Regions from separate parts of the Microlunatus sp. M237 genome, predicted to be linked through region 1. Evidence: predicted binding sites of a transcription regulator. Region 1 holds the regulator's gene; the other holds the start of a gene.

Region 1 (15,672 bases):
CCCGGTTTCCGTCTGGAGAGCGTCCACCCGCCGCGGCAGGTCGCTCGAAGGACTCTGCGAGCTCACGTCCTTCCGGGCCAAGACGATGCTGATGGAGCCTTCGTCGACGCCCGGGATCTGTGCCACCGCCGCCGCCACCAAGTCGTTCAGCATCGACTCCGTGTCGTCCTCAGCCTCCAAGGTCCGCGCCAGCGCGCTCAGGGTCTGCGCCAGCTGGTTCAGCTGGGACGAATCGGGTCCGTCTGTGAGGTCCTGACCATTCGCCTGTGGGTCAGGTCCGGCCGAGGTTGTCCCGGTCATCCATCGCCTCCCTCGTGTCCGCGGCGCCGAGTCGGACGCTGGCACATCGCAACTCCATCACTCCGCTGTGAAGAATAGCCTGCTCAAGGCGCCGCGCCACCTCCTCCTCCGATCTGCTGCACCGGCCCGTGTCGTCGCCGCCCAGCCGGGCCGGGGTGGACATGAACCAGCGCGCCGGCGAGGGTAGCCGGCCACGACCTCGAGCTCCGCGATCTGCACTCGGGTGGGTCATTCGGGTCCGCGGAGAGACGCCGAGCCCCGCGCGCACCTGCTGAACTAGTCCGCCTGGTGCCCCACCTACTAACCACCTCCAGCGCCATCTCCGCTAGAGCTGACAACGCTGTCGCGGCTGCGGGCTGGGCGGCCCGGGTGGGGCCGGCGGGATGACCCGGGTGGCCTGCAGCAGGGCGACCAGGTAGATCGGGATGACGACGAGGTTCTTGACGGCCGAGTTCACGCCGTCGACGGCGTGCGGCGTGAAGGCGGCGTCCAGACCGACGGCACGTCGGCTCCAACCCACCCATCGGTCGTCGACGAGGACCTCGACAACCACGTTGAACGCGAGAGCGGCCGACGTCACCACCGTCATCGTGATGGCGATGTTCAGCCAACCGGTGCGGAACGCCTTGGCCGCGTCGACGCGAACCTCAGCCCAAGGCCAGGTCAGAGGCCCCGAGGACAGCCGCCAGCCGCGTCCTCGCGCGATCATGGCCGTGATGAGCAGGAGCCGCAGCACTCCCACGGCGAGCTCGAGCCAGCCGCTGTCGTCGCGGCGGGAGAGCTGGTAGGTCCGGAGGGCGGCCGGCATCGCGGCCAACCCGAGCAGGGCGGGGCTGCTGAGATACAGCACTGCGGAGCTCCGGACCAAGCGAGCCCCCGCGATGAGCTCTGCGGCTGGCCGGCTCATGACACGGAGCGGGTCATCAACCGCCCCATGAGGGTCTTCGACCACGGGCGGAAGCGGGTGTTCTGGAAGGCCGCCACCAGCCAGCGGTCCCCCTCGCGGCGCAGCAGCATCGTGTTCGTCGAGAGGCGCTTCCTGGAGGGCGCCGGACGATCGCGTTGCCACGACATGACGATCCCCGCCCGTTGGACGACGATCACCAGGTCCGGCGCGAGGAGCCTGGCCTCACGGCTGACGGCAGCCAGTCGTGAGCGCCGCATGATTCCCGCGAAGAGCGGCCGATGGCCCGCCGCGATCTCCTGTCGGCCGTTCATGACGGTCCCGTCGAAGGCGACGTAGCTGGCGTCGGAGGTGTGCAGGGCGGCGTAGTCGTCCGCGTCGCCGTCGGCCCAGGCGCGTTCCAGTGCCGCGACCGTCTCGAGAGCAGCGCTCACGTCGCGCTCCGGTCCTGGGCTCGCGGTGGCGTCCATAGTGGCTCCCTGGTTCACTTAGATCGATCGTAATAAATACTACGACAGATCTAAGTGATAAAGGAGGGCCATGTCAAGAGACCAGCACCCCGACGGCGGGCACGAGCTCGGACGCGACCTGAGCACGGCCGTCGTGCTGTTCCACGAGGCTCTCGCGTCGAGGATTGGCCTCTCCGCCGGCGACCTGAAGACGCTGGGCCTGATCGCCCGTGACGGCCCGTTCAGCGCGAGTGAGCTGGCCAGCCGTACGGGACTGACGCCGGCTGCCATCACCAGCGTGGTGGCACGCCTGAGCGCCGGCGGGCACGTCACTCGCGAGATCGACAGCAACGACCGCCGGCGCGCGGTCATCCGGGCGGAGCCGGAGACCAGCCCGACGCTGGTAGCGGCGTTCGAACGGCTGGGGGGCGCGCTCGGAGGCTTGATCGGCGACTACGGGCCGTCGGAGCAGAAGGCGATCGTGGACTACCTGCAACGCATGATCGTCGTGCTGCGTGACCAGACTGCACACCTGGTCACCGATGACGACGACGTGTGACTCGGCGTCGCAGACGCTCCCGAGGTCTACACCCACGCGCCGGGACCACACCGGTGGCGTCCGTCTTGGTCATGTGCCACCCACGTCTTTGCGACGCACTCCTACGGGTACCGGCCCGGCCCCACGAGGGGACCGGGCCGGCATGTCGTGCACGTCAGCGCGCCATTTCGGCGCAGCTCGACGTCAGCTGCAACCGCTGGTGCTGCCGCAGCCCTCGCACACGTAGCAGCTGCCGCTGGGCCGCATCTTCGTCCCGCAGGTGAAGCACAGCGGAGCGTCGACACTGGTGCCGGAGATCTGCTCCATCAGCTCCGCCGTGGTCCGCGCCGCGGCCGGGGCCGGCTTGGCTGCGGCGAAGTCCTCAGCGGCGTGGTTCGACGCCGAGGTGTCGACATCGTCGCCGGCGTCGTTCTTCAGCGACTCCGACTCGATCTCCTCCACCTGCTCGGGCAGGTACGACCCGGTCTCCACCTGACGCGCGCGCTCGCTGGCGGTGTAGATGCCCAGCTCGGCCCGGTCGTCGAACGGCAGGTAGTCGATGGCCAGCCGCCGGAAGATGTAGTCCATGATCGACTGCGCCATCCGGATGTCCGGGTCGTCGGTCAGACCGGCCGGCTCGAACTTGAGGTTGGTGAACTTCTGCACGAAGGTCTCCAGCGGCACGCCGTACTGGAGTCCGATGGACACCGCGATGGAGAAGGCGTCCATCACACCGGACAGCGTCGAGCCCTGCTTGCCCAGCTTGAGGAAGACCTCGCCCAGGCCGTCGTCGGGGTACGAGCCGGAGGTCATGTAGCCCTCAGCGCCGCCTACGGAGAACGAGGTGGTGCGGCTCGGGCGCGACTTCGGCAGCCGCTTGCGGGTCGGCTGGTAGACGACCTTCTCGATCACCGCCGGTGCGGGCGTCACCTCAGCGGCCTTCGCCTTGCCGTCGCTCAGCGGCTGGCCCACCTTGCAGTTGTCGCGGTAGACGGCCAGAGCCTTCAGCCCCAGCTTCCAGCCCTGGAAGTAGACGTCGGCGATCTCCTCGACCGTGGCGTCCTCCGGCAGGTTGACCGTCTTGGAGATCGCACCGGAGAGGAACGGCTGCGCCGCAGCCATCATCCGCACGTGACCCATCGGCTTGATCGAGCGCGCACCCATGGCGGTGTCGAACACCTCGTAGTGCTCGGTCTTGAGGCCCGGTGCGTCAATGACGTGACCGTTCTCTGCGATGTACTCCACGATCGCCTCGACCGTCTCTTCGGCGTAGCCGAGCTTGCGCAGCGCCCGCGGGATCGTCTGGTTGACGATCTGCATCGAGCCGCCGCCGACCAGCTTCTTGAACTTGACCAGCGAGAAGTCCGGCTCGATGCCGGTGGTGTCGCAGTCCATCATGAAGCCGATGGTGCCGGTTGGGGCCAGCACCGACGCCTGGGCGTTGCGGAAGCCGTTGGACTGGCCGAGCTTGATCACGCCGTCCCAGGCCTGAATGGCGCGCTTGTGCACATCGGCGTCGAGCGAGCCGACGGTACGCAGCGCGTCGTTGGCCGCCTGGTGCTTGCGCATCACGCGCTGGTGGGCGTCGGCGTTGCGGGCATACCCGGCGTACGGGCCCACGATCGCGGCGAGCTCGGCTGAGCGACGGTACGACGTACCGGTCATCAGCGAGGTGATCGCCGCGGCGAGCGCCCGGCCGCCGTCGGAGTCATAGCCATGGCCGGTGGCCATCAGCAGCGCACCCAGGTTGGCGTAGCCGATGCCGAGCTGGCGGTAGTCACGGGTGGTCTGGCCGATCGCCTCGGTCGGGAAGTCGGCGAAGCAGATCGAGATGTCCATCGCGGTGATGATCAGCTCGACGGCCTTCTCGAACAGCTCGGCGTCGAAGGTGTCGTCGTCGCGCAGGAACTTGAGCAGGTTGAGGCTGGCCAGGTTGCAGGAGCTGTTGTCCAGGCTCATGTATTCCGAGCAGGGGTTGGACGCGGTGATCCGGCCCGTCTCGGGGTTGGTGTGCCAGTCGTTGATCGTGTCGTCGTACTGGATGCCGGGGTCGGCGCAGCCCCAGGCGGCCTGGGCCACCTTGCCGAAGAGCTCGCGGGCGTCGACGGTCTCGATCACCCGGTTGTCCTGGCGGGCCCGCAGTCCGAACTCGCCGCCCTCCTCCACGGCGCGCATGAACTCGTCGGTCACCCGGACGGAGTTGTTGGCGTTCTGGTACTGGACGGAGGTGATGTCCTTGCCGCCGAGGTCCATGTCGAAACCAGCGTCACGCAGAGCACGGATCTTGTGCTCCTCGTTGACCTTGGTCTCGATGAACTCCTCGATGTCGGGGTGATCGATGTCGAGCACGACCATCTTCGCCGCACGCCGGGTGGCCCCACCGGACTTGATCGTTCCCGCGCTCGCGTCGGCGCCGCGCATGAACGACACCGGACCGGACGCGGTCCCACCGGAGCTCAGCAGCTCCTTCGACGAACGGATGCGGGACAGGTTGAGCCCGGCCCCCGAACCGCCCTTGAAGATGAAGCCCTCTTCCTTGTACCAGTTCAGGATCGAGTCCATCGAGTCGTCGACCGACAAGATGAAGCAGGCGCTGACCTGCTGCGGCGACAGGGTGCCGACGTTGAACCAGACCGGGGAGTTGAAGCTGAAGTACTGGTGCAGCAGCATCCAGGTCAGCTCGTGCTCGAAGATCTCGGCGTCGACCGGCGCGGCGAAATAGCCGAAGTCCTCCCCCGCCTTGCGGTACGTCTTGACCACGCGGTCGATCAGCTGCTTGAGACCCTGCTCGCGTGCCTCGGTGCCGAGAGCACCGCGGAAGTATTTGGTGGTCACGATGGTCGAGGCGTTCACGCTCCAGAAGTCCGGGAACTCGACAGCCTTCTGCTCGAAGACCACCTCACCGGTCTTCCAGTTCTGCTGCACGACGTCGCGACGCTCCCACGTGACGTCGTCGTACGGGTGTACCCCCTCGGTCGTGAAGACCCGCCCGATGGAGAGGCCGGCGGCCTTTCCTCGGGGCTTGCGGGTCTCGGGACGACCGTTCGCTGAACGCGTGGTCTCGGTCATGTGCGCCTCTTTCTTGCCGTGCTGACGGGGGATGGACTGGAGCGGGGGGTGTGACGTTTGGAAACGACGTGCAGGTGAGCCTTGGGACCGGGGCAGAGCCCGCACGAGCCTTCCCCTGCTGTGCGGGCCCTGCCTCGGAGTCGAGCGGGCCGATCAAGGGCTCTGACGACCCGGAGTGAGCTTGTGCGGGGTGAACCGGCTGACCGTGTTCTCTGCACCCCGGTCTGGGATCAGCGGCTCGATGCCGAGCGGTTCCTGCTCCACCCGGAGGAGAGCGATCTCGGCCTCGAAGTCGTCGACTGACTGGTATTGGCGATAGACGCTGGCGAACCGCAGGTAGGCGACCTGGTCGAGGTCACGCAACGGTCCCAGGATCGCCACGCCCACCTCGTCGGCGGGGACCTCCATCTGGCCGGAGGCCCGCAGCGAGTCCTCGACCAGTTGGCCGAGACGAGCGAGCTGCGTCTCGTCGACCGGGCGGCCCTTGCAGGCCTTGCGGACCCCGCTGATCACCTTGTCGCGGTTGAACTGCTCGACCACGCCGCTGCGCTTCACCACCACCAGCTGCATCTGCTCCACCGTGGTGAAGCGACGCTCGCAGGCGGGGCATTGGCGACGGCGACGGATGCTGCAGCCATCCTCGGCGGCCCGGGAGTCGAGCACCTTGGAGTCCGTATGACGGCAGTAAGGGCAGTGCACGGAGGCTCCTTCCGGGGGCGCCTGGGGATAGATCTGGGGATAAGCCTGTGGTCGGCCTGTGGACCAGTGTGGACAACCAACCACTATCTGTGGAGGAAGCACACGGGTGTAACTACTAGATATAGGTACGGTACGACCTAACCTCATTGTCCGCAAGGCCACTGACACTTTTAGCGCGTGTCGTCGAGAGAGCTGGCGGGCGAGCCTGTCGCGGCAGCCGTACAGCCGCAGAGACTCGCGCTCGATCGCCCGGTGCGCCCGACTGGCCGGCAGTGCCTGCGGTGCGGGTGCAGCTCAGCTGAGGTTGCGCAGCACGGTGTAGATCACGCCGGCAGCCACGACGAGAACCAGCCAGCGGGTCGGATGGACCCGCCGCAGACGGTCAGCGATCCTGGCCGGTGGACGGACCCGTGGGCCGCCGAGAACCTCCGCGGTCCACAGCAGCCCCAGCACACCAACCACGACCAGCCCGATCAGGACGACGGGGTTGTAGCGAAACGCCTGGGCGATGTCGAGCCGCAGCAGCGCCGCCCCCATCCGGGTCCCGCCGCAGAGCGGACAGTCCCAACCGGTCAGGCTCCGCAGCGGACACGGCAGGCCCAGCCCGGTGGCGGCATAGAGAGCACTCAGCCCGATCCCGTAGGCGACGAAGCCACCGAGCGCCACCAGCCCGCGGCTGGGGCGGAACTCCTTGGCGAGGTAGCTGGTGCCCATGGCTCCATTGTGCCCGCCCGGTGATCGACCGACTTCGGCGACAGGATCCGACGACCCTTCGGCGGCCCTAGAATGCTCCGCGACCCGCACCCCGCACGAGGATGGCCATGACCGAATCGCACCCTCCCCAGTGGAACGACCGCCAACCGGGCGGACCCGATCCCGCACGCCAGAACGACGCCGGCCAGACCGGATCTTCCACCCAGCCCGCTCACGGTCAGGCCCAGTACGGCCAAGCTCAGTCTGGCCAGCCCCAATACGGTGAAGCTCAGTCCGGCCAGCCCCAATACGGACAACCCCAATACGGACAACCCCAGTACGGCCAGGCGGGAGACGGGCAGCCGGAGTATGGATGGACGCAGTCCGCAAACCAACAGCCGCCGTACGGGACCGGTGGGTACGGGCAGGCGTCGTACCCGCAGCAGCCAGAGAGCGGGGTGTGGCAACCGGGACCGGGTCAGCAGCCCGGCCAGCCCTACGGCGGATATCCGGGCGCGGGTTACGTCCCGGCCCTCCGTTCCGACTATGCGACCTGGGGCAAGCGGGTCGGGGCCTACCTCATCGACTATGCCCCGAGCCTGGTCGGGCAGCTCATCTTCTATGTCGGCTACGCCATCTGGATCTCGCGGGTGGTCAGCACGAGCAGCAGCAGCAACCCGGACCTCACCGGCGGGGTCACGCTGATGGTGATCGGGTTCGTCCTCCTGCTGGCGACCATCGGGTGGTCCATCTACAACCGCTGGGTGGTGGCCGGACGCACCGGCCAGTCGCTCGGAAAGCGGGTCACGCACATTACGTTGATCAGCGAGCAGACCGGCCAGCCGATCGGCGCGATGAACGCATTCGTCCGCGACCTCGTCCACATCCTCGACGGGATGGCCTACATCGGCTATCTGTGGCCGTTGTGGGACGAGAAGAAGCAGACCTTCGCTGACAAGCTGGTCAAGACCGTCGTCGTCGATGCGCCCGATCGCGGTCACTGACCCCCGGCGTCGACATCAGCCGGCGGATCACCCCTGGGCGGAGTACGAAGACGTGACCGGCTCGTAGCTGTCGCCGGTCACGCGCAGCGCGGTCATGGCGACGACGGTCACTGCCGCTGCGGCGATCATCAGCCCCAGCACCAGGACCACAGCGATCCCCCGATCGGTCAGCCGCCATCCGCTCGGGGCCGCGACGCTGCAGGACGCCGTCGCCGGCCGGGCACCCCGCGCCAGGGTCGGGGCCGGGACCGGCCGCAGGGGCCGCGTGACCGGGCCGGTGCCCCGCCCGGCGCCGTGAGCCGGTCGGCGGGTCCGTCCGGGCGCCGCGGGGACGCCGGAGCGACGCGCGGCGGTGAGGTCCTGCGCACCGGCGCGGGTCACACCCGCGCCGGTCACACTTGCGGGGGTCACACCTGCGATGGTCATTGCACTCATGGTGCTGCTCCTCGGGAAGGCATCGAACGCGTGTTCGATAGAACGTGTGTTTGATTTGTATCGCACTGACGATCCGACGTCCAGCACATTCGTACGTGTGTTCGAGGCGTGTCGGCTCATGGAAGAAGCACACCAGAGACCACTGACAGTTCTTCCGGCATCGTTCCTGCGGGGGCGGCGTGAACCGCAGCCGACGCACTCCGCCCGTCGCGACACGCTCGAACAGGTGTTTGATTTTGTCAGTCGGCTTCTCTATGTTCAGCCTCATGGCAGACAGTGACGACACCACCGCCCCCACTCCACCGCGCAACCGCCGCGGGCGCCCGCGTGCGAGCGACGTCGCCGCCCAGCTCGGCGAGCATGCATCAGTCAGCTCGCTCCCGGACGGCCCCGCCGACTCCAGCGGTCTGACCCCGCGCCAGCGACGCATCCTCGAGGTGATCAAGGACGCCGTCGACTCGCGGGGCTATCCGCCGAGCATTCGTGAGATGGCCGAGGCAGTCGGCCTGGCCAGCTCCTCCAGCGTCGCGCACCAGCTCAAGATGCTGGAGGCCAAGGGCTTCCTGCGGCGTGACCCCAACCGGCCACGGGCGCTCGAGGTCCTGTTGCCGGGCGACGGCCAGGCCGCGGCGCGCAGTGCGGCGCTCGGACCGGTCACCACCACGGCCGCGGATGAGACCGGCGTCGGCGACGCGTACCCGGAGCCGGTGCACGTGCCGGTGCTGGGTCGGATCGCGGCCGGCGGGCCAATCCTGGCCGAGGAGCGGATCGAGGACGTCTTCGCGCTCCCCCGTCAGCTGGTCGGCGAAGGCACCATGTTCCTGCTGCAGGTCAGCGGTGACTCGATGGTCGACGCAGCCATCTGCAGCGGCGACTGGGTGGCCGTCCGGCAGCAGTCCACCGCCAACAATGGCGACATCGTGGCAGCGCTGCTGGACAACGAGGCCACAGTGAAGACGTTCAAGCGTGACGGGGACCAGGTCTGGCTGCTGCCACACAACCCGGCGTATGACCCGATCGACGGCAACCACGCCTCGATCCTCGGCAAGGTGGTCGCGGTCCTGCGCCGGCTCTGACGGCGACCAGAGCCCGCGGTGGCTCGAGAGCCGCGGTGCCGGTCAGAGCAGACTCGGCTCGGCGGTGACCATCGCCGTCGTCAAGCGGGTCACCGCCCGGAGCTTGTTGGCCACGTCCAGGGCTGCGACCTTGTAGGCCTCGGACAGCGTCGGGTAGTTGAAAACCGTGTCAACCAGATAGTCCACCGTCCCGCCACATCCCATGACTGCCTGCCCGATGTGGACGAGCTCGGTGGCACTGGTGCCGAACACGTGCACGCCGAGGATCTCGCGCGTCTCGGCGTGCACGATCAGCTTCAGCATTCCGTAGGAGTCACCGATGATCTGGCCGCGGGCCAGCTCCCGGTAACGGGAGATGCCGACCTCGAACGGGATCGCCTCCGACGTGAGCTCCAGCTCCGAGCGGCCACAGTAGGAGATCTCCGGGATGGTGTAGATCCCGATCGGCTGCAGCCCCAGGAGCTCGTTGGCGGGCTCATCGAACGCGTGCGAGGCGGCCAGGCGGCCCTGGTCCATCGACGTCGCCGCCAGCGCCGGGAAGCCGATCACGTCGCCCACCGCATAGATGTGCGGCACCGCGGTGGCGTAGTGCTCGTCGACCTCCAGCCGCCCCCGCCGGTCGGCGACCAGACCGGCAGCAGCCAGGTCGAGCGCGTCGGTGTTTCCCTGCCGCCCGGCGGAATACATCACCACCTCCGCCGCAATTCGTTTGCCGGAGGCGAGGGTGGTGATCGTGCCCACGCCGGCGCTTTGCACCGAGGCGACCTCCTCGCCGAATCGAAACGACATGGCGTGGTCGCGGAGATGGAACTTCAGCGACTCGATGATCTCGGGATCACAGAAGTCCAGCATCTGTGCCCGCTTCTCGACCAGCGTCACCCGGGTGCCTAAGGCGGCGAAGATCGACGCATACTCCACCCCGATGACGCCGGCACCGACGACCACCAGCGAGTCGGGCACGTGGTCGACGGTGAGGATCTGGTCGGAGTCGAGGACGCGGACGCCGTCGAACTCGACCTGGGGCGGTCGGGCCGGTGTGGTGCCGGTCGCGATGACGATCTTGGCCGCCGTGACGGTGCGACTCCCCTGCGGCCCGTCGGTGTCGACCGAGAGGGTGTGCGGGTCGACGAACCGGGCGATTCCGGCGATGAGCTCGATGTGGTTGCGCATCAGCTGCGCCCGGATCACCTCCGTCTCGCGCCCGATCACGTACTGCAACCGGGCCAACAGGTCCGAGACGGTGATATCGGCCTTGACCCGATAGCTCGCCCCGTAGATCTCCCGCATCTGCATCCCGCTCAGATACAGCACCGCTTCGCGCAGCGTCTTCGAGGGGATGGTGCCGGTGTTGACGCAGACGCCGCCGACCATGGCCGTCCGATCCACCACGCAGACTCGGCGACCCAGCTTCGCGGCCATGATCGCGGCCTTTTGACCGCCCGGACCCGAGCCGATGACGGCGAGGTCCACGTCGTAGGTGTGCTCCATCTGGCCAGCGTCGCAGAGGATCGACCCGCTGACCAGAGGCAGCCGAACGCACCGCTGCCCGCCGGTCGTCGGCCCGATGGGCCGACGGTCCGCTCAGTCGGTGCCGGCCAACCGGCGCAGAGCCTGCACCGCCGTCTCCCGGTCGGTGGTGGGCCACATGTCAGGCATCGACGACTTCAAGAAGCTGCCGTACCTGGCTGTCACCAGGCGGGGGTCCAACACCGCGACGACGCCCTTGTCGGAGATCCGCCGGATGAGCCGGCCGGCCCCCTGCGCGAGCAGCAGCGCGGCATGGGTGGCAGCCACCGCCATGAACCCGTTGCCGCCGGCCTCAGCCACCGCACGTTGCCGGGCCAGGGTGAGCGGCTCGTCCGGCCGGGGGAAGGGGATCCGGTCGATGATGACCAGCTGGCAGGTGGCCCCCGGGACGTCGACGCCCTGCCACAGCGACAAGGTGCCGAACAGGCTCGCTTCGTCCTCGGCGATGAACCGGCGGGTCAGCTCGGACAGCTGCGCGTCGCCCTGACACAGGATGGTCATCTTCGGCAGCTGACGGCGCACGTGCTGGGCCGCCGCCTCGGCCGCGCGCCGGGATGAGAAGAGCCCGAGGGTACGTCCCCCCGCCGCCCAGACGAGCTCGGCGATCTCGGTCTTGGCCTCCTCGGACAGCCCGTCCCGCCCCGGCGGCGGCATCGTCTTCGCCACATAGAGGATGCCTTGGCGCCGATAGTCGAACGGCGAGCCGACGTCCATCGCGCGCCAGGGTGCTGCCGTGTCGCTGCCCTCCTCCGCCTTGGTGCGGGTCGCGGGTGGCGCGTCGCTGTCCACCTGCTCGGCGGCGCGCAGCCCCACCGACGACGCCACGCCGGCGAAGTCCCCGCCGAGCTTGAGCGTCGCCGACGTCAGGATGGTGGTGTGCTCGGCGAAGACGCTCTGGCGCATCAGACCGGCCACTGACAGCGGTGCGACGTGCGCCTCGCGGCCGAACCGCTCCCGCTCGGAGACCCAGACCACGTCGTGGGCGTTCAGGCCGGCCATCCGCTCCGCGACGTCGAAGACCTCCTTGACTGCGGCGGCGGCTTGGCGCTTGTCGGGATCCTGCTTGTCCTCACCGGTCGACATCGCCGTGACGGCGCGCCGGGTCACGTTGCGGATGGCGGCGAAGGCCGCGACCACCGCTGCATCGGGATCCTCCACCCGCTCCAGCGGCGTCTGGTCCAGCGCGGTTCGCAAGGCGTCGGCTGACTCCAGCAGCTCCAGCGCCAGCTCGTCCTCGAGGTATGTCATCGCCCGCCGACCGCTCCGCTCGATGGTCTGCGGGCTCAGCTCGGCCGACGCCGCCCCGGTCACCCGGGCTACCAGCTCGTGTGCCTCGTCGATGATCACCGCGTCATGCTCGGGCAGGGCCGTGCCGCCGTGCATGGCATTGATGGCCAGCAGCGCGTGGTTGGTGACGACCAGATCGGCCGAGCGCGCGGTCTCGCGCGACTTCTCCACGAAGCAACCGTCGCCATAGGGGCAACGCTGCACCCCCAGGCATTCACGGACCGGGATCGAGACCTGCTGCCAGGACCGGTCGGTGTGGGTCGGCGCGTCGTCGCGATCAGCCAGTCCGCCGTCGGTCGACTGCTTCTCGGCCCACTCCCGCAGGGCGAGCACCTCGGCCCCGATGCTCGACTCGGCACTGGTCGGCGCGACCCGGATCGTGTCGGCGAGGTCGCTGGCCGAGATCAGCGTGGCCTGGTCCTCGGCAACGCCGTCGCGGACCCGCAGCAGGCAGGCGTAGTTCGTCCGCCCTTTCAGCACAGCGTGGCTGGGTCGCTTGCCGGTGACCTTCTGGACGGCGTCCAGGGCGGCCGGGATGTCATTGTTGGCCAGCTGGGACTGCAGCGCCAAGGTGGCGGTCGCGATCACGATCCGCTCCGCCGGCTTCCTGGTCAGCCGGACCAGCGCAGGTGCCAGATAACCCAGGGACTTGCCGGTGCCCGTGCCGGCCTGCACGAGCAGATGCTGTCCCGAGTCCAGCGAGCTCGCGATCGCCTCGGCCATCGCGATCTGGCCCGGGCGCTCGCTGCCACCGATCTCGGCGACCGCGGCCGCGAGCACGTCGGCCGGCTTGGCGCGGCTCTTCGCCGTCTGCGTGGACGAGTGAGGCGTCGCGTCGGGGGCAGACTCCTGCGCGTCAGCCACGATTGCTCGCACGGCGCTGACCACCCGTTCGATTGCCACCGCAGAACCCTAACCGGCGCCGCCGACACTTTCCGCCGGCGCGCGGCCCGAGGACCCGCCGGATCACTCCTCGGCGGCGGACAGCTCGTACTGGGCCAACTCGCCGGCCAGGTCCGGATGGACACGTGCGACGACGACCGTTCCGTCTCCGGTGTGCTCGGTGGTGATGAGCTCGCCGGCGTGATGGATGCGGTCGATCAGGTCACCGCGCTCGTACGGGACCAGGGCCCGGATCTCCACCTCCGGCCGAGGCAGCCGACCCTCCACCTGGGCCCGCAGCGCCTCGATACCCTCCCCCGTCCTGGCCGATACGACCTGGGCGTCGGGATACTGCGTCCGTAGCGTCTGCAGCATGGCTGGGTCGGCGGCGTCGGACTTGTTGATCACGATCAGCTCGGGCAGCTTGCCCGCGCCGATGTCGGCCAGCACACCACGGACAGCGGTGATCTGGCCGGTGGGATCGGCATCGGAACCGTCCACCACATGCACCAGCAGGTCCGCCTGGGCGGACTCCTCCAAGGTCGAGGCGAACGCCTCCACCAGGTCATGCGGCAGGTGCCGGACGAACCCGACCGTGTCGGTCAGGGTGAAGACGCGGCCGTCGGTCGTCTGCGACCGACGGGTGGTCGGGTCGAGGGTGGCGAACAACGCATCCTCCACCAGCACGCCGGCGCCGGTGAGCCGGTTGAGCAGCGAGGACTTGCCCGCGTTGGTGTAGCCCACAATGGCCACTGACGGGATCTGGTGGCGGCGCCGCTCGGCCCGCTTGTTCTCGCGCGTCCCGTCCATCTCCCGCAACGAGGCACGGAGCTTGGCGATCCGGCTGTTGATCCGGCGACGATCGGTCTCGAGCTTGGTCTCGCCCGGTCCACGGCCACCGATGCCGGCACCGCCGGCCGCCCGACCGCCGGCCTGGCGGGACAGGTTGCCACCCCAGCCGCGCAGGCGCTGCTTCAGGTATTGCAGCTGCGCCAGCTCGACCTGGGCCTTGCCCTCGGCGCTCTTGGCGTGCTGGGCGAAGATGTCGAGGATCAGGGCGGTCCGGTCGATCACCTTGACCTTGATCCGGTCCTCGAGGTTGCGCAGCTGTGCGGGTGCCAGCTCGCCGTCACAGATGACGGTGTCCGCGCCAGTCGCCACCACCACCTCGCGCAGCTCGTCGACCTTTCCCCGACCGATGTACGTGGCAGGGTCGGGCCGCTGGCGTCGCTGGATGAGACCCTCCAGCACCTGTGAGCCCGCCGTCTCCGCCAGCAGCTTGAGCTCCACCATGGCGTTCTCGGCGTCGACCTCGGTGCCGGTGGTCCATACGCTGACCAGGACGACCCGCTCCAGCAGCAGCTGGCGGTACTCGACCTCGGTGATGTCCTGCAGCTCGGTCGACATCCCTGCGACACGTCGCAGGGAGATGCGGTCGAGCAGGTCCTGCTGGTCGCCGTCGTAGCCGTCGTCGGCGACCCGGGGATCCGCGCTGAGATGGTCAGGAGTCTCGACGTCCTCCACAATCAGCTCGTCGTCGAGGGGGGAGGCGGCATCGCGCTCGTTGTGAATCTCGCGTTGGGGCAAAGTCATCGTGGACCAATATTCCCATGCCCGGCCAAACCTCGCGAGACCTTTCCCAACCTTCGCCTCAGAACACCGAGTAGCCGCCGTCCATCACCATCACCTCGCCGGTCATGAACGCCGACGCCGAGGAGGCGAGGAACACCACGCTGGGACCGAGCTCTTCGGGCAGCCCGAACCGCTGCATCGGCGCGTCCTGCACCCAGTAGCGCTGGAACTCGGGTCGATCCACCGGCGTCATGTCGGTCTTGATGTAGCCCGGGGCCAAGGCATTGACGCGGACACCGTGCGGCGCCCACTCGGCGGCCAGCGACCGGGTCAGGTGGTGCACCGCGGCCTTGGACGCGTTGTACGCCGGCTGCCACTGCGGCCGGTTCACGATGTTGCCCGACATCGACCCGATGTTGACGATGGACCCGCTGCCCTGGGCCACCATCTGGCGGCCGAAGGCCTGGGCGCAGTTCCACACCCCGTTGACATTGACGTCCATCACCGCGCGCCACTCGGCGGGCGTCACCTCCAGGGCCGGCTTGTGGATGCAGGCACCCGCGTTGTTGACCAGTACGTCGACCCGCCCCTGTTCGGCCACCACTTGGGCCACGGCGGCGTCCACCTCAGCCGGCACCGTCACATCGGCCGTCACCACCGAGGTCCGTACGCCCAGCGTGGCGAGCTCCTCGGCGGCAATCTGGCCGGCGCTGCGATCGCGGACCAGCAGCACCACGTCGCTGCCCGCCTCGGCCAGCGCCGATGTCAGCGCCCGCCCGATACCGCGGTTGGCCCCGGTCACCACCGACACCCGGCCGGTCAGCGAGAACGCATCGAGCACACCCATCAGAACTCCTCCGGCAACTGGACATGACCATGGGCGACCACGACCGCGGGCCCGGTCAGGAAAACCTCGGTGGGATCGGACAGGTCCACCTCGACGCTGCCGCCGGGTACATCAACGCGCCAGACGTCGCCGTCCACGAGGTGGCTGTCCCCCGTGTCGGTGTCCCCGGTGTCCCCGTGCCGGGCGGCATGGGCGGCAGCGGCTGCTGCCGCAACGGTGCCGGTGCCGCAGGAACACGTCTCGCCGACCCCCCGCTCGTGCACCCGCATGGCGATGTGCCGCGGTCCGAGCACCCGGACGAACTCCAGGTTGACCCCGTCGGGGAACCGCCCGGCCGGGGACCAGGTCGGTGGCCGGTGCAGGTCCAGCGTCGTCAGGTCGTCGACCAGA
Region 2 (15,672 bases), on a different contig from region 1:
GACTCACAAGCCGGGAAAGACCTCGTCATTCATGTCGGCGAACGCCGACTCCTGCTGCGCGGAGTACTGCTCCCACGCGGTGTTGTCCCAGACCTCGACCCGGTTGATCGCACCCACAACGACACAGTCCTTGTCCAGTCCCGCATACGACCTCAGATGAGGTGGGATCGTGATGCGGCCCTGCTTGTCCGGGACCTCGTCCGAGGCCCCCGATGCCAGCATGCGCTGGTAGTCGCGGACCTGCTTGTTGCTCGATGGTGCGTTCCTCAGAGTCTGGGTCTGCTCGATGAAAGCTGCGATCGGCCAGATGGCGAGGCATCTGTCCTGGCCACGGGTGATGACCAGACCGTCCGCGAGCTCCTCTCGAAACTTCGCCGGCAGGATCAGTCGTCCCTTCTCGTCGAGCTTGGGGGTGTGGGTACCGAGAAACACGTACCGCACCTCCTTGCTCCACCATCGGTCCGATCTGCTCCACTTCGCGCCACTGTACTCCACTTCCCCCCACCAAGCATCCTTTTCCTCTACTCCTCCCTCCGCTCGGCGTGTTGGTGCGATCTGACCCGCAGTTGTCCGGCCGCGTAGGGTTTTGTTGTCGTCGCCTCCACGCCGGAGGTGGCGACATACGATGTAGCGGGCGCGGTCACGTGCTCGCACCGCAGTCGCGGCACGTCCGGCCAGCCAGCGAGGTCGTCGGGTCGGGACCATTCGTCCGTACACGGAGGACCAGTGAGTCTGAGTTACGACAAGCCGGCAGGTTCCACCACGACAGGCGCCGAGACCAATGGCGCGACCGGATCGGCGTATTCCCTCGCCGACGTCGTCGAGGTCATGGGGCGGGTCCGGACCGGCATCGAGAGCGTCATCGAGGGCAAGCGCAGCTCGGTCGACCTCGCCCTCGTGGTCCTGCTGGCCGAAGGCCACCTGCTGGTGGAGGACGTGCCCGGGGTGGGCAAGACGATGCTGGCCAAGGCACTCGGCCGCTCGATCGACTGCTCGGTCCGGCGGGTGCAGTTCACTCCCGACCTGCTGCCCTCCGACATCACCGGCGTCTCGATCTTCAACCAGCACACGCGCGACTTCGAGTTCAAGCCCGGTGGCATCTTCGCCAACATCGTGGTCGGCGACGAGATCAACCGCGCATCGCCCAAGACGCAGTCCGCGCTGCTGGAGTCGATGGAGGAGCGCCAGGTCAGCGTCGACGGGACGACCTACGAGCTCGAGGCGCCCTTCATGGTGGTCGCCACCCAGAACCCGATCGAGATGGAGGGCACCTACCCGCTGCCCGAAGCCCAGCGGGACCGGTTCATGGTGCGGATCGAGATGGGCTACCCCACGCCGAACGCCGAGCTCGACATGCTCGACGCACACGGCTCCTCCGACCCGCTGACCGAGCTGACCCCTGTCACCGACGCCGCCACCATCCGAGGGCTGATCGCGGCGGTCCGAACCGTGTACGTCTCGCCGGCGGTCAAGCACTACATCGTCCAGCTGGTCAACGCGACCCGCAACTCCCGCGACCTGCGCCTCGGGGCCTCGCCCCGGGCCACGCTGCAGCTGCTGCGAGCGAGTCGGGCGCTGGCGGCCATGGCCGGTCGCGACTACGTCTCACCCGACGACGTCGCGGGCCTGGCCGGAGCCGTGTTCGCCCATCGGGTGCTCCCGTCCACCGACGCGCAGCTGGCGCGACGGACTGTCGTCGACATCGTCAACCATGCGGTCAGCTCCGTGACCGTGCCCGACCGGCGGTAGTGGCCGGTGAGCCGGGCGTGGGGGCTGCTGACCGCTCGAGGCCGCGGGTTCCTGCTCGTTGGCGTGGTCGTTGTGGTGGTCGCGATGGTCAGCGGCCAGCGCGACGTGATGCGGGTGGGGTTCTTGTTCTTGGCCCTGCCAGTGGTCGCCGGAGTCCTGGTCGCCCGGGCGCGGTTGCGGATGTCGTGCGAGCGCTCGGTCGAGCCGTCGCAGGTGCCGCTCGGGACGCCGATGCACGGGCGGATCGTGCTGGGCCAGGACGGCCGGCTTCCGGCCGGCATCTTGATGCTCGAGGATGCCGTCCCGAAGGAGCTGGGCAACCGGCCGCGCTTCCTGGTCGACAAGGCGGACCTCAGCTGGCGGCGCGAAGTGGACTACCCGCTGCTGGGCCGGGTGCGCGGACGCTTCGCCACCGGCCCGCTGAGAGTACGGACCACCGACCCGTTCGGCCTGGTCCGACTCGACCGCCAGTTCCAGGCCACCACCGACGTAATGGTCACCCCACGGGTCGAACCACTCTCCGCCCTCCGGACGGCCGGCGGCGCCGGCAGCACCGGTGAGGCCCGCCCGCACCGCATCGGCGTGGTCGGCCAGGACGACGCACTCGTTCGCGAGTATCGCCAAGGTGACGACGTCCGCCGGATCCACTGGCGCTCGACCGCCCGGTGGGGCGACCTGATGGTCCGCCGCGAGGAGCAGGCCTGGGATCCCAGCGCCAGCATCCTGCTCGACAACCGCGAACACTCGCACGCAGGTCGGGGCATGAACAGCTCGATCGAGTGGGCGATCTCCGCCGCCGCCTCGATCGCCGTGCACTTCTTGGACGACGGGTTCAGTGTTGAGATCTACGAGGCTGACGGCGGACTGCACATCAGCAACGCGATGGGTCAGCACAACCTGGTCAGCCGGGAGCTGGTGATGAGCCGCCTCACCGATCTTCGTGCCCGCCAGACCACCACCATGCACTATGCGGTCGAGGCCGCCACCGTCGACCGGCCGGGTCAGCTGATGATCGCGATCATGGGCCGACTCACGGTGGATGACGCCAACACCCTGCTGCGATCTCGGCGCAACCGGGCCCAGGGCCTGGCCATCCTGCTCGACGTGGACAGCTTCGCCGACAGCCCCGGCACGCCGCGGATGGCCGAGCAGGCCACCCTCGGTGCCCAGATCCTCCGCGACAACCAGTGGCGCGTCATCACGGCCACCCAGGGCAACTCGGTCGCCGAGGTCTGGGCCGGTCTCGAACAGCTCGGACAGGTGGCCTGATGCGTACCACGGACCGCAGCACAGTGGCCGTGGTGGTGGCTGTCCTGCTGGCCACCTTCACCGTCACCCCACTCACCCGCGACCTCAGCTTCCTCGGCGTCAGCTGGCTGCTGGTGCTGCTCCTCGGCGGTCTCAGCGCCGCCTTGCGCCGGGCCCGGGTCGGCAATGTCGCCGTGATCGGCGTGCAGCTGATCGCCTGGGCGCTGTTCACCACGGCCCTGGCGGCCACCATGCCCGGCCGCGGTGGACCCTCCTACGGCCAGGTCACCGACCTGTGGTCCTCGGGCATCGCTCACATGCAGACCCAAGCCAGCCCGATGGCGGCGAACAACGGCGTACGGCTGATCTTCGTCACGGTGATCGGGCTCATCTTGATCATGACTGACCTGCTGGTGCTGGGCCTCGGGCGGCCGGCGTGGGCGATCGCTCCCCCGGCCGCGCTGTTCCTGGTCCCCGCGATCGGGCTGGGCACCGACACCGGGGTGCTGAGCTTCTTGTGTATCGCGGTCGGCTATCTGGCCATCCTGGTCGCCGAAGGACTCAACACCACGGCGCGGTGGACCCGGGGGTTGTCCCGGGACTCCGCCGACGGGTTCGGCACGGCGACCCCCATGGTCTGGCGCGCGGCCACCCTGATCGGCGTCCCGGCCGTGGTCCTCACCCTGGTGCTCGGCGCGATGATGCCCACCCTCGCCCTGTCGGGTTGGGGCTTCGGCAACGGTCCCGGCGGGAACGGACCGCTCCAGCTGTCCGACCCGAGTCTGGACCTGCGGCGCAACCTGAACCAGCCCAGCGACCGGACGGTCATCACCTACAAGACCGACCAGCCGGGCGGGGTCTATCTGCGGATGGCCTCGCTGTCGCAGTTCAACGGCGCCGGCTTCGGCCTGGTCCCGATGAGCCTGGACGCCGGCACCGACCTGCCCCAGATCCCCGGCATCAGTTCCGAGCCCAAGCAGCGACGCACCACCACCATCACCATCGGCGACTTCGGCTCGGAGTATCTGCCGCTGCCGTACGCTCCCCGCCGATTCCAGGCGGGTGGCAACTGGGCCGCCGACGCCTCCTCGCTGATCGTCGTCGCCCGCGGCCGCGGTGACCGCGGCAACTCGATCCGCGATCTCAGCTACACCGTCGAGAGCGTCGACATCGCTCCGGAAGGGGAGAGCCTGGCCGCGTCGCTGGCCGGCAGCCCGGCCGACGCGAACTTCACCACCGCAGTCCCCAGTGATCTGCCGCAGTCGCTGAAAGATCTCACCCAGGACGTCACCCGCGACGCCGACAGCCCCGCAGCCAAGGCCGCCGCCATCCAGAGCTTCCTGCGCAGCGGGCGCTTCACCTACGACACCGACCAGCGACCTGGATCGGGCTATCAGGCGCTGGAGAATTTCCTGCTCCGCGACCGCCGCGGCTACTGCGAGCAGTTCGCCACCTCGATGGCGATGATGGCGCGGCTGGTGGGCATCCCCTCGCGGGTGGCCGTCGGCTTCCTGCCGGGGAAGAAGAACGGCGACACCTACTCGGTGTCGATCCGCGACATGCATGCCTGGCCGGAGCTGTATTTCTCCGGCTACGGCTGGGTCCGGTTCGAACCGACGCCGTCCTCGGTCACCGGCCAAGCACCGGAGTGGACGCTGGAAAGCCAGGCCGACGACAGCGGCGAGCCCACCGCCACACCCGGGGCCGAGACGTCCGCCGACGTACCGAGCAGCGGACCGGTCCCCCAGGAAGGTCCGACCGAAGCGCCCGTCCTGCTCGACGAGACCGGCTCCGGATTCGCGTGGCGACCTACCTTGATCACCGTCGGGGGCGGGTTGCTCGGCCTGCTGATCCTCGCAGCGCCCGCGACCGTCCGGGTCCGTCGGCGCGCCGGCCGGCTGGACGAGGCCCAGCCCGCCGAGGAAAGGGTGGAGTCCGCCTGGGCCGAGGTCCGTGACAGCGTGGTGGACTACGGCGGCTCATGGCCGACGGGCTCGCCGCAGACGATCGGCACCAAGATCGGTCACCGCCTCGACGGCGGCGACACCGACACGATGACCAGGCTCGCCTCGATCGTCGAACGGTCGCGCTACGCCCGGACCTTCACCGACGAGTCAGCGCTGTCCGAGCTGCCGAAGATGACCGAGGACATCCGGCGCGGCCTGGCCCCGCAGGACTTCTGGCGCCGGGTGGGCGCAGTCGTGCTGCCCCGGTCGATCTTCCGCCGGCGGCCCTGAGTCCGCTCGCCGCCCGGGACAGCGAAAACGCGCCCCGGTGCTCGGGGCGCGTCTCGTGTCTAGCAGGTGGGGAGAGGGTCAGAACCCCGACTCGTCGCGGCGGCGACGCCAGCGTTCTTCCATCTTGTCCATGAAACCCTGGGAGTCGCTCGATCCGGACGGCTGTGGCGCCTTCGGCCGATCGGCCGACCTGCCGGTGTCCGGACCTGCCGTGACGTGCTGCCAGGAGTAGATCGCGGTCACGGCGGCGGCCACCATCACCACGAAACCGATCACGCTGAGGAAGAGGTACGTCGACATCCCGGCGATCAGCAGCGCAAGACCCGCGAAGAACCCCACCCCGGCGAGGGCGGCCCGTCGTCGATGGACCCGCCTCATGCCGGTCCCGCGCAGGGCGTTCACCAGCTTCGGGTCCTCGGCCGCCAGAGCAGCCTCCATCTGGTCGAGAAGCCGCTGCTCTTCTTCTGAGAGGGCCACTGGCCACCTCCCACTGTCTCGTCGTGCGCCGCGAGTCGCCGTCCGCGCCGAACTCCTGAACAATCTCGTCGAGACGAGAGTCGAACTGGCGAACGCGGTGGTCTCTCGTCCGCTCTGCTGAGCGGAGTTGATATGAGTTTAGGTGGCGAACCGGGTTCGCGAAACCCAATGCCTCAATCAGTCCCCAGTTGTGACGTCGGCGTCGACCCGCTGTAGAGATCCGTCGCCGGCCTGACGGTGTGACCGGGTCAGCGCGGCGCGTTGGACCGCCGCCGGACCGAACCTGCCGACGGCAGCGTCGACGGCCTGTTCCGCCTCGCGCCACCCTCGGTCCGGTGCCAACAGGGTCGGTTGGCGAGCCGTCGACCGCGCCTCCACCACGTTCTCCACCCGCACCCCCACCCGGCGGATGCGGGCCCCCGAGGCCCCCAGTCGTGCATAGAGCGCGAGCGCCTGCGCATAGATCTCATCGGTGACGTCGGTCGGAGTCGGCAGCGTCGCCGATCGGGTCACTGTGGTGAAGTCGGCGAACCGGATCGACACCGCGACGGTACGCGCAGCAAGGCCGGCCTTGCGCATCCGCGACGCGGTCCGCGCTGCCATCCGCAGCAGCTCTCGCTTCACCACCTCGGGATCGTCGGTGTCTTCGGCGAAGGTCTCCTGAGATCCGACACTGCGCTCACGCTGGGACACCACCACCGGGCGGAAGTCACGCCCCCAGGCCAGGTCGGCCAGCAAGGCCCCGAGATGCCGGCCGAAGGCCTGCTGCAGAACAGGTCGCGGTGTCGTCGCAAGATCAGCCACCCGACGGATGCCGAGTCGGTGCAGCTTGGTCGCCGTGGCATCCCCGATCCCCCACATCGCCTCCACCGGCTGCGGGTGCAGGAAGTCAACGACCCGGCTGGGCGGAACCTCGCACAGCCCGTCGGGTTTGGCCGCCCGCGACGCGACCTTGGCGATGAACTTGGTCGGCCCGATGCCGACCGAGCAGGTGATCTGCTGCTCGTCGGCCACGACGGCACGGACGTACTCCCCGATCATGGTCGGCGCCCCCAGCTGGCGCACCGAACCGGTGATGTCCAGGTAGGCCTCGTCGATCGATGCCGACTCCACGACGGCGGTGACGGACTCGAAGACGGCCACGATGGCACGCGAGACGTCGGTGTAGTCGTCGAAGTGGGGCTGCAGGAAGGTGGCCGCGGGACAGATCCGTCGGGCGCGGGACGACGCCATTCCAGAGCGGACGCCAACCGCGCGGGCCTCGTAGGTCGCGGACAGCACCACGCCACGGGGGAACCCGCCGACGATCACCGGGGTGCCGCGCAGGTCGGGCCGGCGGCGCAGCTCAACGGAGGCGTAGAACGCGTCCATGTCGACGTGCATGATGATGCTCATCGCCGGTCCGCCTCAGTGCGTCGGTCCGCCGACTTCTCCGGCCGGGGGTGGCGGTGGGCCGCTCACCCGGGCCAGCACGTGCATCTGCGGGGCCAGGGCGCGGAAGGCCGGGTCCTGGCTGATCGACGTCTCCAGCGCGTAGAGCTCGTCGTAGGCGCGCGGATCACTCTCGATCGCGGCCTCGGCGACGTGGTCGGCCACCGCGCCGATGCCGTCGGTGGCGAGCACCTCGAATCCAGCCCGCCGGACCAGGTCGACGACCTGGTCGTGGTCGAACCGGGTGGGGTCTGACAGGGCACGCCGGGCGAGCTCGATATGGCCGGCCAGCGCCTGGGCCAGCACGACGGCCTGGCGCTGCGGCACCAGCAGGCTCAGCACACCGCCCGGGCGCAGCACCGCAGCCATGGCAGCCAGCGCCTCGGCGGGCGAGTCCACCACCTCGAGCACGCGATGGCAGACGACCACGTCGGCACCGCCGGCGCCGACCAGATCGAGCAGGTCACTGGCGTCGCCCTGGATTCCGCTCACCCTTCCACCGAGCCCTGCCTCGGCGGTACGTCGTTCGAGCGAGGCGAGGGCGTCCGGGCTGGGGTCGATCACCCGGACGTAGTGCCCCAGCCGACCAAGAGAGATGGCCAGGCCCCCGGTGCCGCCACCGATGTCGACCACCTCGACCGACTGAGCGGTTGCCGGCCGTTGCTCGGCCCACCGAGCCAGCTGGGTCGACAGCAGCTCGAACAGGAACGCCGACGAGACGGACCGGCGCCGCCGCTTGTCCGACATCGGTCCCTCCGTCCTTCGCGATCGGGTGGGCCTGCGCTGGGCAGCGCGGGCCAGGGTGAACTGTGGCTGAAAGCCTAGTGCCTGCGACGTCATGGCCTCGACCTTCTCTCGGCTGGCGCGGTGGAGCGGCTGACGGCGTGCTCGACCAGGCCGAGGAACATCTGTGCGTCCCTGACCAGGTCGTCGGCTTCGCGGGCGCTGACGATCCGGGTGGCGCCGGCGCGGACCGCGTCCCGCTTGCCCTCGCTGGCGGCGAAGAACGCAGCCCATTCGCCGAGCTCCGGTGCCAGCTCCGCCAGCAGCTGCCAAGCATTGCGGGGCCGGTTGGTCTGAGCGCGACGGCCGGCAGCGCCAGGGTGTGGGCGTGCCCGCCAGGCCAGCACGATCGCCGCCACCTGCAGCGCGGCGAGGTGTCCGGCGAGGAACCGTTCGCCCGGTGCCAGCGTGAGCTCGGCGGCGGCCAGCGACGCACGGGCCCGCTGGAGCTCGGCATGGACATCCGGCACAGCGATGAGGCGGTCGAGGTCGGTGGCCGAGGGATGTGGCACGGCGGGCACCTCCTGGGTGTGACGGTTCGGGTGAACAACGGGCCCGACTAACGCCGGTGGCCACCCGGGTGCTCGGAGTCGAAAGTGGCGGCCCTGGCGCGGACGGGGGTCGAGGTCCGTCCGCGCCAGGGTCAGCCGAGAGCGCGTGCCGCGAACATCGCGCCGGCGTCCGTTCGGCGTCGACCCGGCCCTTCCCCAAGTGCCTTATCGAACGCCTGTTCGAACATTGAACAATCTACACCGCCCCACTGACAGTTCGTCAAGAACCGCCCCGGTGACGGTTCGTCAGAACAGTTCTTCAGAACACGCGGGGACGACGCCACGCGACGATCACTCGCCCCAGCCCATCGAGAAGACCTCGAAGGTCGTGGCGAACCGCACGCCCAGACGCGTGCCGGCGGGGCGGGCCGCCCCCTCGAGGAACTCCTCCGGGTCGAAGTGCTCCCAGCCGAGACCGTCGATGTAGGCGCGGTGCGCCGCCAGTGAGGCCACACCGCGGTCGAACGTCGCTGTGGTGTCGGCGCCGTGCCCGGCCTCCGGCGAACCCGCGGCCCAGACCTGCCGGACGCCGCCCCAGGGCTCCACGCCGTCGACCAGCTGCTCGGCGAACACCCACCGGTTGCCGGCGTCGCGGGCGGCGTCCAGCACCGCTCGGCCGGTCGCGATGTGGTCTGCCTGGTTCAGCGAGCGGCCGCCCCAGGTGTCGCGGAAGTTGCCGGTGATCACGATCTCGGGGCGGTGCTTGCGAATCGAGGCACAGATCACCCGGCGCAGCGCGACGCCGTACTCCAGCACCCCGTCGGGCTGGCCGAGAAAGTCCACCACGTCGACACCGACGATGCGGGCCGACTCCACCTGCTCAGCCTCGCGGACCCGACGGCACTCGCCCGGCTCGAGACCGTCGATTCCGGCTTCGCCGCTGGTGACCATGGCGTAGACCACGGTCTTGCCCTGGTCGGTCCACCGGGCCACCGCCGCGGCCGCGCCGAACTCCAGATCGTCGGGGTGGGCCACCACGCACAGCGCTGTGTCCCAGGACTCGTCCACCAGCTCCAGATCAGTCATGGCCACAGCCTAAGGACGGCGCGGCTCCGACGCTCCCGGTTCCACCGCTGACGGCGCCCGGTTGGCCGCCCGGTCGCTGTGACCCAGATCCCGGTGAGGCGCCACCCGGTCCCGGACCAGCCGCTTCAGCGGGCCGATCTCGGGGAAACCGCCGTCGACCTTGCGGTCCCAGACCGTCACCTCGTCGATGGCAATGGTGAAGACGCCGCCGGTGCCCGGTCGCAACGACAGCTCACCGATGTCGGTGGTGAACGTGGTCAGCAGCTCCGAGGCGAGCCAGGAGGCGCGCAACAGCCACCGGCACTGGGTGCAGTAGGTGATCACCACCCGTGGGCCGATGGGCGGGTCGGCGATCGGCGTAGGCGGTTGCTGCGGATCGCTCATCGGGTCCTCCTGGCTGCGGGTCAGAGCCGTACGCCGGCGAGGTACGGCTCGATCTCGGCCGCGGCCTCGGCACCGTAGGTACGCTCGAATCGCGGCAGGAAGGTGCCGCCGAACCGGTACTCCTGGGTGCCGACCACAGCCACCACATAGCTCGAGAGCAGTGAGCCGAGCTGCGCGCAGCGCTCCGGCGCGAGCCCCCAGGACAGGCCGGCGATGAAGCCGGCCCGGAAGGCGTCACCGACACCGGTGGGATCCAGCCGGGCCACCTCGGGGACGATCCCGACGTCGATCCGCGGCTGACCGGCCACCTCGATGCTCGCGCCGTCCTTGCCCCGGGTGATGACGCGGGTACCGACCCGGCTGAGGATCTCCTCATGGCTCCAGCCGGTCTTCTGGCTGATCAGCGAGTCCTCGTAGTCGTTGGAGAACAGATAGGTGGCTCCGTCGATCAGCCGCTTGATCGCCGTCCCGTCCATCCACGCCAGCTGTTGCGACGGGTCGGCGACGAAGGAGTAGCCCCGGGCGCGGCACTCGTCGGTGTGCCGCTGCATGGCCTCCGGGTCGTTCGGTGAGATGACGACCAGGTCAAGACCGCCCACCTTGTCGGCGATCGGCTTGAGCTCGATTTGCCGCGCTTCCGCCATGGCGCCGGTGTAGAAGGAGCCGATCTGGGCGTTGTCCACGTCGGTGGTGCAGACGAACCGCGCGGTGTGCTTGGTCTCCGACACGTGCACCGGCCAGGTGATGACGCCGTGCCGGTCCAGCCAGGCGCGGTATTCCTCGAAGTCCTCCCCCACGGCGCCGACCAGCAGCGGGTCGAGGCCCAGGGCTGCGAGTCCGAAGGAGATGTTGGGCGCGATGCCACCCCGCTTGATCTGCAGGTCCTCCACCAGGAAGGACAAGGAGATCCGCTCCAGTCGTTCCGCCACCAGCGATTCGGCGAAGCGGCCAGGGAAGGTCATCAGGTGGTCCATGGCGATGGATCCGGTCACGGCAATCTGCACGCAGCGCAGCCTAGCGGTCACGCCGACCCTGCGGGACCGACGTTGCGGCCCCATCACCTACCGTTGCCCCGTGACGACCTCCAGCCCACCCGGGCGCCGCAACCGCGAGGGTCCGCCGGTGGTGGTGGTCGGGGGTGGGATGGCGGGGATCGCCGCCGCGGCCAGGCTGGCCAAGGCCGGCGTCTCGGTTGTCCTGTTCGAGGCCGACGACCGGCTCGGCGGCCGCTGGGCGTCTCGGCTGGTGGACGGCGTCCGGGTCGACGCCGCGCCGAGCGTGCTGAGCTTCCCCGCCCCGTGGCGGGACCTGCTGCGCAAGAGCGGCCGGCCCTTCGACGTCGAGCTGCAGCGCCACGACTACACCCTGCAGCCGGCGGTGCCGGCCCGGCACGTCTTCGCCGACGGTACCGAGCTGGAGCTGCCGACCGACCGCGGCGAGCAGTACGCGGCCATGGTCGCCGCGTACGGGACGCAGCTGGCGCAGCGCTGGCGGACGCTGCTGGACTCCTTCGACGACGTCTGGCAGACAGTACGCCCGCTCGGGCTTGAGGCGGAGCTGCGCGACCGCAGCCAGCTGACCCGGGGGGTCCGCCGTCGCCTGCGCTCGCGACAGAGCCTGGAGCAGCTGGCCCAGGAGGTCGCCCACCCGCACCTGGGGGCGCTGCTCCGGCTGGTCGCGTACCGGCTGGGCTCGGTGCCGAGCCGGACGCCCGCCTGGTGCGCCATCGACCTGGCGACGGAGCGTACGTTCGGCAGGTGGGTGCTCGAGGGCGCCGAATCCGGGCGCAGCTCGGTCCTGGTCGACGTGCTGACCGACCGGCTGCGACAGCGTCGGGTGGACGTCCGGCTGGGCACGACGGTGACGCAGATCGGTCTGGCGGGGTCCCGCGCCACCTCGGTCCGCACCGCCGATGGCCAGCAGGTGGACGCGGCGGCGGTGATCTGCACCACAGACCCGTGGCAGACCTACGACGAGCTGCTGCCGCGCGGCGCTGCCCGGCCCGAGCGCCGCGGCCTGCACCGGTTGAGCCCGGCGCTGGCGCCGACCGTGCAGCACCGGTTCGACGACCTGCACAGCACCGAGGTCACCGAGACGGTGCTGCATGGTCGCTTCGGACCCGTGGTGACGTACCGACGACCGCTGGGGACGCGCACCCTGGTGACCACGCACGACTTCGGCGCCACCGTGCCGACCCGCTCCGCCGGGGTCGCCTGGCGTGGCTGGTCGAGCTGGCTCCGACGGCCGCCGACCAGCAGCGCGGTGACCGGACTGTTCCTGGCCGGGCCCTTCTCCCGGGGTGGCGCGCAGCCGTCGCACGTGGTGCTGTCCGGCGCCTTGGCCTCCTACGCCTGTTACGACTACCTCGGGTGAGTTCTGGCCTGTAGAGTGAACTGTCCATTTTCTCGGATTAGGGATGACTTCTTGACGTACGCGGATTCGTCGTCGCCCGACGAGTCGGCCCAGCCGGATCATTCCGGCTCCCCGACCCCGGCCGACGGCGCGGACAGTGCCCTGCAGCGCGAGATCGCCGTGGAGCAAGCCCACGTCGACCTCGTCTACGCCCGGCTCGACGAAGCGACCCGCTCGGCCCGGCAGGTGGCGGCCGAGGGCAAGTCGCTCTACCAGTCGGATCGGGCCAACTTCGTCCGGGAGGAGGACGGCACCGGACTCTACGAGCGCGACGTCTTCGCCTTCCAGTCCGCGAAACGGCTGGCTGTGCTGGACGCCGAACACGAGGGCCTGGTCTTCGGCCGGCTCGACCGCACCGACGGCGAGGTCCGCTACGTGGGCCGGATCGGCGTCCGCGACGCCGACTACGAGCCCCTGGTGATCGACTGGCGGGCGCCGGCGGCTGAGCCGTTCTACCGCGCCACCCCGTCCAACCCGATGCAGGTCACCCGCCGCCGGGTGCTGCGCTCCTCGGGCATGAGGGTGATCGGGATCGAGGACGACCTGCTCGACGGGGACTCCGCCGACCACGAGCTGGTGGTGATCGGCGAGGGCGCCCTGATGGCGGCCCTGTCGCGGGCCCGCGGACACCAGATGAAGGACATCGTCGCCACCATCCAGGCCGAGCAGGACGAGGCCATCCGGGCGCCGTACCAGGGCGTCACCATGATCAGCGGCGGCCCGGGCACCGGCAAGACCGTGGTCGCGCTGCATCGGGCGGCCTATCTGCTCTACTCCAACCGGCGCCGGTTCGAGTCCGGCGGTGTCCTGGTGGTCGGTCCGAGCCGGGTGTTCATGAACTACATCGAGCGGGTGCTCCCCTCGCTCGGCGAGGACTCGGTCACCCTCCGCTCGATCGGCACCGTCGCCTCCGACGTCGTCCGGCTGCGTGGCGAGCGGCTGGACAGCGCCGAGGCGCTGGCGGTCAAGGGCAGCCTCCGGATGGCCACCGTGCTCAAGCGCCTGGTCGGCGAGCCGCCGCAGCGGATGCCGCTGGAGCTGCGGGTGATGGTCCGGGGCGAGGTGCTGGTGGTCAGCACCGCCGTTCTGGCCCGGATCCGGGCCGAGGTGCTGGCCCATCACAAGCTCAACCAGGGCCGTGACGCTGCCGAGTCCGCCCTGCTGAACGCGCTGTGGCGGGTGAAGCCGCGCGAGATCGATCTCGAGCGGGACGAGTTCGACGACCTGGTCACCGACCTGGCCGCCTTCAAGATGTTCTGCAACGCCTGGTGGCCCGCCCTCAGCGCCACCACCGCGCTGGCTCGGCTGGCCGACCCGCAGATGGTCGCCACGGTCGCCGGCTCGGTGCTGTCCGCGGCCGAGCAGGAGGCTCTCGCCGGGTCGTACGCCGACCTCGGTCGACGCGAGCCGGGCGACTGGACCGCCGCCGACGGCGCCCTGCTGGACGAGCTGGTGCACCTGCTCGGGCCCGTGCCGGACGCGGAGAGCACCGAGGTGTCGCTGTTCATCGACGCCGACGAGGACGTGACCGAGGTGGTGACCACCATGGACCGGCTGACACCGGTCAAGGAGATCGACCCGTTCGCGTCGCCGCACCAGACGTACACCCATATCTTGGTCGACGAGGCGCAGGACATCACCCCGATGCAGTGGCGGATGCTGCGCCGCCGTGGCTCCCAGGCCAGCTGGACCATCGTCGGCGACCCCGCCCAGAGCTCCTGGCCCGACACCGCCGAGTCGGCCAAGGCGTTGCAGGACCTGGTCGGCAGCGCGCCGACCCGCCGGTTCCGGATGAGCACCAACTACCGCAGCCCGGCCGAGGTCTTCGACCTGGCATCACGGGTGGTGGTCGAGGCCTACCCGGACGCCGACCTGCCGACGGCGGTGCGCTCGACCGGGATCGACCCGCTGCTGCTGGTCGCGCCCGAGGGCGAGCTGGTTTCCGCTGTCCCGGCCGCGGTCAGCGACCTGTTGGCAGCGGTCGAGGGCACCGTCGGCGTCATCGCGGCACCGTCGCAGCTGGCCGATGTCTCGGCCGCGCTGCAGGACGCCGGGAACCGGGTGGTGGTGGTGACCCCGCTGGAGTCCAAGGGTCTGGAGTACGACGGCGTGCTGGTGGTGAGCCCGGACGACATCGTGGCCGAGTCGCCCGGCGGGGTCCGGGTGCTCTACGTCGCCCTGACCCGACCGACCCAGCGCCTGGTCACGCTGGACGCGGCTCCCGGTGCAGTCTGGAGAAAATCTCTCGGGTGACCTTGGACCGGTTCTGGGTGTAGAAGTGCAGGCCCGGAGCGCCGACCTCCAGCAGCTGGTGGCACATGTCGGTCGCGATCTCCAGCCCGACCCGGCGCACCGCCTCCGGATCATTGGCCACGGTCTCGACCCGGTCCACCACGGCGGCCGGCAGCTCGGCGCCGGACAGCTCGGCGAACCGGGTCAGCTGGGACACGTTGGTGATGGGCATGATGCCCGGGATGATCGGCAGGTCGCAGCCGAGCGAGCGGACCCGGTCTACCAGCTCGGTGTAGCGCGACACCGTGAAGAAGAGCTGGGTGATGGCGAACGAGGCGCCGGCGTTGGCCTTGTCCACCAGCAGCTGCGCGTCCAGCGCGGCGTCGGAGCGCTCTGGGTGGACGTCGGGAAACGCCCCGACCCCGACGCAGAAGTCCCCGAGCTCGCGCACCAGCGCGACCAGCTCGGTGGCGTTGGCCAGTCCCTCCGGGTGGCGCTGCCACGGCACGGTGGGCCCGCCGGGCATGTCGCCGCGGATGGCCAGCACGTGCCGTACGCCGGCTCCCGCGTAGGAGCCGATGACCCGGCGGAGCTGGTCGACTGACTGGCTGGCGCAGGTCAGGTGCGCCATCGACCGCAGCGTGGTGTGCTCCGCGATGGCCGCGGTGGCGGCGATCGTCCGGTCGCGGGTGGACCCGCTGGCCCCGTACGTGACCGAGACGAAGTCGGGGCCGAGTGCCTCGAGCTCACGAACGGTCTGCCACAGCTGGCGCGACTGGACGTCGTCCTTGGGCGGGAAGAACTCGAACGAGTAGAGCGGGCGCTCACCGGCCGCGAGCAGCTCGGCGATCGTGGGGGCCCGCAGCGGACCCCGGGCCGGCTGGGTGGGCCGCAGCATCCCGGAGCCCGACGAGGGCGTGGACACGGGGGCACTGGCACTGACCGACATGGGTCCCACCCTAAGACAACGCGGCAACGCCCGTCCGTAGGCTCAGCATGTGACTGACCCACGCGCCGATCCTCGATCGTCGGCTGATCCGCGCACCATCGCGCTCGACCCGACGGCACCACTGGCGCAGCCGTTCCTGGCCGCGGTGACCACGCAGATCGACGCCTTCGTTGACCGGCAGGCAGCCGTCCTC

What was found. Region 1 encodes LexA, which represses DNA repair genes until DNA is damaged. Its sites were predicted from a motif close to TCGAACANNTGTTCGA; they were not measured.
Region 2: a site for LexA is predicted at 8,645-8,660, ahead of AC1XX3_RS06870 (SAV_6107 family HEPN domain-containing protein). Genes of this name have one in related genera too.

Annotation. Positions count from the first base shown of each region.
Region 1 covers NZ_JBXHBL010000003.1:844,395-860,066, forward strand. The annotation lists gene AC1XX3_RS14965 (GAF and ANTAR domain-containing protein) at 1-300, opposite strand, end outside; gene AC1XX3_RS14970 (hypothetical protein) at 626-1,207, opposite strand; gene AC1XX3_RS14975 (SgcJ/EcaC family oxidoreductase) at 1,204-1,674, opposite strand; gene AC1XX3_RS14980 (MarR family winged helix-turn-helix transcriptional regulator) at 1,745-2,212, shown strand; gene AC1XX3_RS14985 (vitamin B12-dependent ribonucleotide reductase) at 2,396-5,260, opposite strand; gene nrdR (transcriptional regulator NrdR) at 5,414-5,959, opposite strand; gene AC1XX3_RS14995 (DUF2752 domain-containing protein) at 6,254-6,673, opposite strand; gene AC1XX3_RS15000 (RDD family protein) at 6,781-7,656, shown strand; gene AC1XX3_RS15005 (hypothetical protein) at 7,684-8,091, opposite strand; gene lexA (transcriptional repressor LexA) at 8,358-9,167, shown strand; gene sthA (Si-specific NAD(P)(+) transhydrogenase) at 9,210-10,655, opposite strand; gene AC1XX3_RS15020 (ATP-dependent DNA helicase) at 10,749-12,704, opposite strand; gene hflX (GTPase HflX) at 12,948-14,456, opposite strand; gene AC1XX3_RS15030 (SDR family oxidoreductase) at 14,515-15,282, opposite strand; gene dapF (diaminopimelate epimerase) at 15,282-15,672, opposite strand, start outside.
Region 2 covers NZ_JBXHBL010000002.1:137,456-153,127, forward strand. The annotation lists gene mraZ (division/cell wall cluster transcriptional repressor MraZ) at 4-432, opposite strand; gene AC1XX3_RS06840 (AAA family ATPase) at 829-1,749, shown strand; gene AC1XX3_RS06845 (DUF58 domain-containing protein) at 1,756-3,018, shown strand; gene AC1XX3_RS06850 (transglutaminase TgpA family protein) at 3,018-5,234, shown strand; gene AC1XX3_RS06855 (DUF3040 domain-containing protein) at 5,313-5,711, opposite strand; gene dinB (DNA polymerase IV) at 5,889-7,106, opposite strand; gene AC1XX3_RS06865 (methyltransferase domain-containing protein) at 7,119-7,889, opposite strand; gene AC1XX3_RS06870 (SAV_6107 family HEPN domain-containing protein) at 7,979-8,437, opposite strand; gene AC1XX3_RS06875 (PIG-L deacetylase family protein) at 8,768-9,502, opposite strand; gene AC1XX3_RS06880 (Rdx family protein) at 9,512-9,886, opposite strand; gene AC1XX3_RS06885 (carbohydrate kinase family protein) at 9,907-10,890, opposite strand; gene AC1XX3_RS06890 (phytoene desaturase family protein) at 10,961-12,259, shown strand; gene AC1XX3_RS06895 (HelD family protein) at 12,311-14,551, shown strand; gene metF (methylenetetrahydrofolate reductase [NAD(P)H]) at 14,502-15,428, opposite strand; gene AC1XX3_RS06905 (polyprenyl synthetase family protein) at 15,529-15,672, shown strand, end outside.